2 regions of the Nocardiopsis sp. NPDC050513 genome follow, and region 1 is predicted to be linked to the other one. Evidence: riboswitches for the same ligand, from Rfam matches in the RefSeq annotation. Region 1 holds a riboswitch; the other holds the start of a gene.

Region 1 (4,066 bases):
TGGCCGGGCTCCGTCCCGAGCACCGCAACCTCGTCAGCGGGCGTGTGCACCTGTCCCAGTACGACCCCAAGTGGCCCTACCTGTTCAGGCGTGAGTCCGAGCGGGTCCACGCGGCGCTCGGCGACCGCGTCCTGCTCTTCGAACACGTCGGCTCCACCGCCGTGCCGGGGCTGGCCGCCAAACCCTGCGTCGACCTCCTGCTCGTCGTCGCCGACTCCGCGGACGAATCCGCCTACCTCCCCGACCTGGAGGCGGCGGGGTACAGCCTCGTCATCCGCGAACCCGACTGGAACGAACACCGGGTCCTCAAGGGCCCCGACGTCAACCTGAACCTGCACGTGTTCCCCGAGGGCTGCGCCGAGATCGAGCGGATGCGCCGGTTCCGCGACCACCTCGTCGCCGACGCCGACGCCCGCGCGCGCTACGAGGCGCACAAGCGCGACCTGGCCGAACGGACCTGGGACCGCATCCAGGACTACGCGGACGCCAAGTCCGAGGTCATCGAGGAGATCCTCGCCGCGGCCGGAGCGCCGGGCCCCGACCAGGGCTGAGGGGGCGAACACGCCGAACCCGACGCGCCCTGAGCCCTCCGCCCCGCCAGTCCCGACACACTCCGCGGCCCCCGCGCGCCCACCGTCCGCCGACCGCGACACCGCGACCGGGGTGCTCCCCGCCCTCACACGACGGCGGGCGCGCCCCGACGCGGATCCGCCCCGGGCGCCCGGAACCGACCGCCGCCCCCGGTCCGGACCCCGGCCGTCCGCCCCGTTCCCGGCGCGGACCCCGGCCGCGCCAGCGCGCCCGGCGTCTCAGCCCAGGGCCCGCAGCTGCTCCTGGAACCACCGGCGCGGCGGCAGCGCCACGGCCGCTTCCCGCAGCCGCTCACGCCGCCTCCGGCGCTCGTCCGGCCCCATCGACAGCGCCCGGTGCAGCGCCTCCGCCGTCTCCACCGTGTCGTACGGGTTGACCGTCAGCGCGTGCTCGCCCAGTTCGTCGGCCGCGCCCGCCTCACGGGACAGCACCAGCACCGAGTCGCGCTCCGACAGCACGGGGCCCTCCTTGGCGACCAGGTTCATGCCGTCGCGGATCGGGTTGACCAGCAGCACGTCCGCCATCTGGAAGGACGCCAGCGACCGCGGGTAGTCGTCGTTGACCTCCAGCACCAGCGGCGCCCACTCGGCCGTGCCGAACTCCTCGTTGATCTCCTTGGCCACGCGCAGGACCGCGTCGGTGTACTCCCGGTACTCGGGCACGTCGCCCCGGCTCGGGTAGGCGAACGCCAGGTGGGTGACCCGCCCGCGCCACTCCGGATGCCCGGTGAGCAGTTCGCGGTAGGCCTCCAGCCCGCGCACGATGTTCTTGGACAGCTCCGTGCGGTCCACCCGCACGATGAGCCGGGTGTCGCCGACGACCTCCTCCAGGGTCTCCCGGCGTGCCGCGACCCTGGGGTCCGCCGCGCTCTCGCGCAGTCCCTCCTCGTCCGCGCCCAGCGCGTGCACGCCCACGTCGACCACCCGGCCGCCGTGCTCGACCGTGCGCTTGGCCGTGTCCACGTCGGCGCGCAGGATCTCCGCGCAGCACCGCAGGAAGGCGTCGGCCCAGCGCGGGCTGAGGAACCCGAGGTGGTCGGCGCCGAGCATGCCCTCCAACAGGTCGCGGGCGACCTGGTCGGGCAGCATCCGGAAGTACTCCGGCGGCGCCCACGGCGTGTGCGAGAAGTGCGCGATCCGCAGGTCGGGGCGGCGGGCGCGCAGAATGCGGGGCACCAGGGCCAGGTGGTAGTCCTGCACCGCCACCCGGGCGTTGTCGGCGGCCCCCGCCACCAGGGCCTCCGCGAACGCGTTGTTGTAGGCGGCGTAGTCCTCCCAGCGCCGGCGGAACCCGGAGCCGAAGGAGGGCTTGCCGGGGGTGTCGTACAGCATGTGCTGTGTGAACCACAGCGTCGAGTTGGCGATGCCGGTGTAGGCGCCGGCGAAGGTGTCCTCGGGGATGTCCAGCATGTGGACCCGCATGCCGCCCAGGTCGTGGGACCGGTCCAGGCGTGCCCCGGGGGCCTCGGCCGCGGCGCGCCGGTCGGCGGGGGACAGGGCGGCGCACACCCAGAGGCCGTCGATCTCCGAGGCCACCGAGATCATCCCCGACACGAGTCCGCCGCCGCCCCTGCGGTGCTCCAGGGAGCCGTCGTCGGCGGTCGCGAAGGACACGGGTCCCCGGTTGGAGGCGATGAGGATCTGCGCCTTGTCCACGTACTCGTCCTCTCGGTGGAGCGGATCGGATCTGCCGCCCGCGAGCGGGGTGCGGGTGCGGGGCGGGGTGTTCCCTAATGTCTCGCCTGTGGACCGGGCGCCCAAACGCGCGCCGGGCCACCGCGTGCGAACGTCACACCGACGAAACGCGGCGGCTCCGCGGCCACGCCGCCGACCGGGGACGTCTCACCATACGAGCGGGTTCGTGTGTTCCGGGTCACCCGGTGTGGAAAGCCGGTCAACGTGTCCGTTACAGTGACCGTGCGGATCCGACAGGGTCGGCGCACAATTTCATATTGCTCATCCAGAGGGGTGGAGGGACCGGCCCTACGAAGCCCCGGCAACCATCTCAGCATGCGATACTCGCGCTCCTCGCGAGGCGGCTGGGGCAGGTGCCAACTCCGGCCTGGGGTCAAGGTGGCCACCAGGGAAGATGAGGGGAGACGCCTCGCCATGGCGATTGCCGCCACTGAACCCACCTCCGTCCGCTCCTTCGGCCCCGCGACCGCGCTGTCCTGTCGCGAGTGCGGCGAGCGCTACGACCTCACCCCCCGCTTCGCGTGCGAGTTCTGCTTCGGGCCCCTCGAGGTCGCCTACGACTTCGGGACCGTCGCCCGCGCCGACATCGAGAGCGGCCCGAACAACATCTGGCGCTACCGCTCCCTCCTCCCGGTGCCGGCCAACGTCGCGGAACTCCCCAACATGAACCCCGGCCTGACCCCGCTGGTCCGCGCCGACCGCCTCGCCGCCGAACTCGGCCTCGACTCCCTCCACATCAAGGACGACTCCGGCAACCCCACGCACTCCTTCAAGGACCGCGTGGTCGCGATCGCCGTCGAGGCCGCCCGCACCTTCGGGTTCACCACCCTGTCCTGCTCCTCCACCGGCAACCTCGCCGGCGCCGTGGGCGCGGCGGCCGCCCGCGCCGGTTTCGAGTCCTGCGTGTTCATCCCCGCGGGCCTGGAGGAGGGCAAGGTGGTCATGGCCGCCGTCTACGGCGGCAAGGTCGTGGCCATCGACGGCAACTACGACGACGTCAACCGCTTCTGCTCCGAGCTCATCGGCGACCCGGCCGGTGAGGGCTGGGGCTTCGTCAACGTCAACCTGCGCCCCTACTACGGCGAGGGCTCCAAGACGCTGGCCTACGAGATCGCCGAGCAGCTCGGCTGGCGGCTGCCCGAGCAGATCGTCATCCCGATCGCCTCCGGCTCCCAGCTCACCAAGATCGACAAGGGCTTCCAGGAGCTGGTCAAGCTCGGCCTGGTCCAGGACCGCCCGTACAGGATCTTCGGCGCCCAGGCCACCGGCTGCTCGCCGGTCGCGAAGGCGTGGGAGGCGGGCCACGACGTCATCCAGCCGGTCAAGCCCGACACCATCGCCAAGTCGCTGGCCATCGGCAACCCGGCCGACGGGCCCTACGTCCTCGACATCGCCAGGCGCACCGGCGGCTCCGTGGAGCACGTGAGCGACGCCGAGGTGGTCGACTCGATCAACCTCCTCGCCCGCACCGAGGGGATCTTCGCCGAGACCGCGGGCGGCGTCACCACCGGCGTCCTGCGCAAGCTCGTGCGCGAGGGCAAGCTCGACCCGAAGGCCGAGACGGTCGTGCTCAACACCGGCGACGGGCTCAAGACCCTGGGCGCCGTGGACGCGGGCGTGACCGCCACCATCGCCCCGTCCCTGGCCGCGTTCACCGAGGCGGGCCTGGCCTGACGGCCGCGGCGGCCACCCCGACGACCTCGCGGGGCCCGGTGACGCGTCCCGGTCCCCGCACCCCACCCGACGAAGGAAGAGACACGACATGAGCGCCAGCGTCCGCG
Region 2 (4,066 bases), on a different contig from region 1:
GTTCGATCATCGCGTCGACACGGGCCCCGTCCACGCCCAGCTCGGTGAGCAGCTCGCGGGAGTGCTGCCCGAGCAGGGGAGGGGCGGTGAGGGGGGTGGGCGTGCCGTCCATGCGGAACCCGGCGCGGACCAGTTCGAGCGGCCCGACGGCGGGGTGCTCCACGGTGCGCAGGACGTCGTCGCCGCGGGCGTCGGCGGTGCGCAGCGCGTCCAGGACGCCGCGCACCCGACCGGCCGGGACCCCGGCCGCCACGAGCACGCCCATCCAGTGGTCGGCCGGTCGCGAGCGCAGGGTGCGCGACAGTTCCGCCACCAGTTCCCCGCGGTGCTCCACGCGCCCGGGGTTGGTGGCGTAGCGGGGGTCCCCGCCCAGGTCGGGCCGGTCCAGGGCGGCGCACAGGCGCAGGTACAGGGAGTCGTTGCCCGCCGCGACCACGATGTCGGCGTCGGCCGTCGGGAAGACCTGGTAGGGGACGATCGTGGTGTGCGCGTTGCCCGCCCGGGCGGGCTCGGTCCCGGTGACCAGCGCCTGCTGGGTGAGGTTGACCAGGCCCGACAGGGTCGAGTTGATGAGGGAGGCGCTGATGTGCTCGCCGCGACCCGTGGTCCGCGCGCGCATCAGGGCGCCCAGCACGCCCACGGCGGCGTTGAGGCCGGTGAGCACGTCGGTGAGCGCGACGCCCACCTTGCTCGCGGGTCCCTCCGCGGGACCGGTGGTCGCCATCAGCCCGCTCTCGGCCTGCACGACGATGTCGAAGCCGGGGCGCGCGGCGGGCTCGTGTTCGGGCCCGAACCCGCTGACCGAGCAGTACACGACCGCCGGGTTGCGGGCGCTGACGTCGGCGTATCCCAGGCCCAGACGATCGACGACCCCGGGGCGGAAGTTCTGGACCACGACGTCGGAGGAGGCGCACAGGTCCTGGACGGCGGCCAGGCCCTCGGGGTCCTTCAGGTCCACCGCGAGGCTGCGCTTGTTGCGGTTGACCGACAGGAAGTAGGCGGACTCCCCCGGACCGGGCTTCTCGGTACCGGCGTCGGCGGCGCCCGCCCAGGGCGGACCCCAGGCGCGGGTGTCGTCGCCGCGTCCGGGCTGCTCGACCTTGACCACCTCCGCGCCCATGTCGGCGAGGAGCATCGTGGCGTAGGGCCCGGCCAGGACCCGGGACAGGTCGGCCACGCGCACCCCGGCCAGGGGCGGGGGCGCGGCGGGTTCGGCGTGCGTGTCGGACACTGGGGCGCTCACTCCTCGCCGTCGGCGTGCCCGGGCAGCTGGTCGCCGTCCCGGAGCTGGTAGTAGGTCTCCAGGCAGCGGCGGAGCGCGGTGGTGAGGGCGGCGCCGGACTGGCCCGCGTACCGCGTCTGCACCCGCTGGACGATCTCGGCGATGTCCTCGGTCACCGAGGCGCCCTCGACGAGCGCGCGGAAGAACTCCTTGGCCAGGGCGGTGAGGAGCGTGGTGTCCGCGGCGACGATGCGGTCGTCGGCGGTGTCCACGGCGAGCACGACGCCGAGCCGCTGGTACTGGGAGTGGCTCGCCACCGTGTCGGGAAGACGGGCGTAGCCGGAGATCAGGACAACCCTGGGGTTGCGGAACAGCTGCTGGATACGGTCGTCGCCGTGCAAAGCAACACACCTCTCGCTCGCGGGCATGCGAAAACTCCGATGCTCTGGAGTCTCGCGCCTGGAGGGCGGCCGGGGAAGCCGGACACCCGCGGCGTGAGGGCAGGCGGCTCCAGTATGTCCCAGGCTCCGCGGCGGGTGTCAAGCGGGGGTGTGTGCGGGCGCACACCAGGCGGCCGGTGCGCGGGGGGCGGGGCTGTGCTACCTTTCTCGCCAGGTCACGAGTGCCAGCGTCAAGCCCCGGCTTGCTGGCCGGCAACCCTCCTTCCGCGGTGGGGTGCCCCGGGTGAGGACCAGGTCCCGACACGACCGTGTCTGACAAGCGCGGACCCCGAGCTGTTGCCGTGAGGCACCACGTGGGTCCCCCGACCCACACATGAGGTGCATCTTGACCACGGTTCATCACATCCACACCCCGCGCCCGCACGAAGCCGCCGAGTGCTCGATCGTCGCCGCCGACGCCGGCGTCCCCCTCGTCACCGGCGAGCGCGTCGACTACGCCAACTTCGACTACGCGGCCAGCGCCCCGTGCCTGACCTCCGTCGCCGAGGCCCTGTCGGACGCCCTGCCCTACTACGCCAGCGTGCACCGCGGCGCGGGCCACCACTCCCAGGTGAGCACCGACGCCTACGAGCGCGCCCGCCGCAGCGTCGCCCGGTTCCTGGGCACGCGCACCGAGCCCGCCGACGCCGTGGTGTTCGTGCGCGGCACCACCGACGCCCTCAACCTCCTGGCGCGCGCCGTGCCCGAGGGCTGCACCGTGGTCGTCTTCGAGTCCGAGCACCACGCGAGCCTGCTGCCCTGGGAGCACCCCGCCTCCCGTGCGGGCAGGGTCGTGCGCCTTCCCCTGCCCGAGTCCCCCGAGGCCGCCGTCGCCGCCGCGGGGCGGGCCCTGAGCGAGGCCCCCGGCGGACCGACCCTGCTGTGCGTCACCGCGGCCTCCAACGTCACCGGCGAGATCTGGCCGGTCGAGGACCTGGTCCGGGTGGCCCACGCCGAGGGAGCACGGGTGGTGGTCGACGCCGCCCAGTACGTGCCGCACCTGCCGTTCAGCCTCGCGGCCACCGGCGCGGACTACGTCGCCCTGTCCGGGCACAAGCTCTACGCCCCCTTCGGCTCCGGTGTGCTGGCCGGGCGTTCCGACTGGCTGCGCGCGGCCACCCCCTACCTGTCCGGCGGCGGGGCCACCCGACTGGTCACCGAGCACGAGGTCCGGTGGAACGACCTGCCCGCGCGGCACGAGGCGGGCAGCCCCAACGTCCTGGGCGCCGTCGCCCTGGCCGCGGCCTGCGACACCTTCACCCCCGCCACCCAGGAACTGCTGCACATCCGCGAGTCCGCCCTGCTGGAGCGGCTGCGCGCGGGACTGGCCGAGATCCGCGGGGTCCGCGAGCTGAACCTGTGGGGGAGCGACCACACCCGCGTGGGCATCGTGTCCTTCACCGTGGACGGACTTCCGGCCGAACTGTTGGCCGCCGCCCTGTCGGCGGAGTACGGGATCGGCGTGCGCGACGGGCTGTTCTGCGCCCACCCCCTGACCCGCCACCTGCTGCCCGAGGGGCACACGCAGGCGGTGCGGGCGAGCCTGGGCGTGGGCACCACGACCGAGCACGTCGACCGGCTCGTCGGGGCGGTCGCCGCCCTCGTCGGGCACGGCCCCCGGTGGGAGTACGCGGACTGCGACGGACGGCTGGCGCCGGTCCCGGATCCGCGCAACGTGCTCTGAGGCCGCACGGTGCGCGGTTCCCTGCCACGGATCCCGCGCGGATACCACCCAGACGGAGAACCGGGGCACGAATCACCCGACCCTGTGCGACGGATCACTTTCCCGGGGGTAGCATCGGGCCCTGACGGCAGGGCGTGCTACGGACGGTCCCGATCGGATCCACGCGCCGTGCCTCCCGGGAGCGGACCGGCTGGGGGAGCGTGATCGTGACGGACGTCCGAGGATCGAAGGCAGGCCCGCTCACGGCCGCGTCCCAGCGGCCGGATCCCGTGCCGGTCCCCGGGCAGCGGTCGCGCGTCGTCGGCCTCGGCCGTCGGGCGGACACCCGGCTCCCCGACCCCCGCCACGCCGAACGGCTGCGTCTGCACGAGCGCTTCCTGGGCCGCGTCGTCGACTACCTGTGCGCCGACGCCGGCGTGGACCAGTTCGTCGACTGGGGGTGCGCCGTACCCGGCACCGTCGCACGCGTCCGGGAACGCAGACCCGACGCCGCCGTCGTGCACGTCGCGCCGCACGGCACGGCGGGCGTGCTCCCCGCCGCCGACACCGCGGTCCTCTCCGGCGACGGGGCCGACCCCGCCACGCTCCTGCACCGGTTGCGCACCTGCGGCCTGGTCGACCTCGACCGGCCGCTCGCCGTCCTGCTGACCCGTCCCCCCGCCGCCGACACGCCGCCCACGTGGATCGGCGACCTGCACTCGCTCATGCGCGGCGGCGGAT

The links. A riboswitch is a leader RNA that binds a small molecule or an ion and turns the genes downstream of it on or off. The one in region 1 is predicted to bind S-adenosylmethionine.
Region 2: another riboswitch for S-adenosylmethionine. It lies ahead of ACIBFB_RS02875 (aminotransferase class V-fold PLP-dependent enzyme); the one in region 1 lies ahead of thrC (threonine synthase).

Annotation. Positions count from the first base shown of each region.
Region 1 is NZ_JBITHK010000003.1:110,165-114,230, reverse strand. It holds gene ACIBFB_RS05715 (GrpB family protein) at 1-551, shown strand, start outside; gene ACIBFB_RS05710 (trehalose-6-phosphate synthase) at 810-2,246, opposite strand; SAM riboswitch class I at 2,544-2,686, shown strand; gene thrC (threonine synthase) at 2,700-3,959, shown strand; gene ACIBFB_RS05700 (ubiquitin-like small modifier protein 1) at 4,048-4,066, shown strand, end outside.
Region 2 is NZ_JBITHK010000002.1:38,616-42,681, reverse strand. It holds gene ACIBFB_RS02885 (CaiB/BaiF CoA transferase family protein) at 1-1,231, opposite strand, end outside; gene ACIBFB_RS02880 (DUF3870 domain-containing protein) at 1,240-1,623, opposite strand; SAM riboswitch class IV at 1,837-1,951, shown strand; gene ACIBFB_RS02875 (aminotransferase class V-fold PLP-dependent enzyme) at 2,009-3,346, shown strand; gene ACIBFB_RS02870 (SAM-dependent methyltransferase) at 3,547-4,066, shown strand, end outside.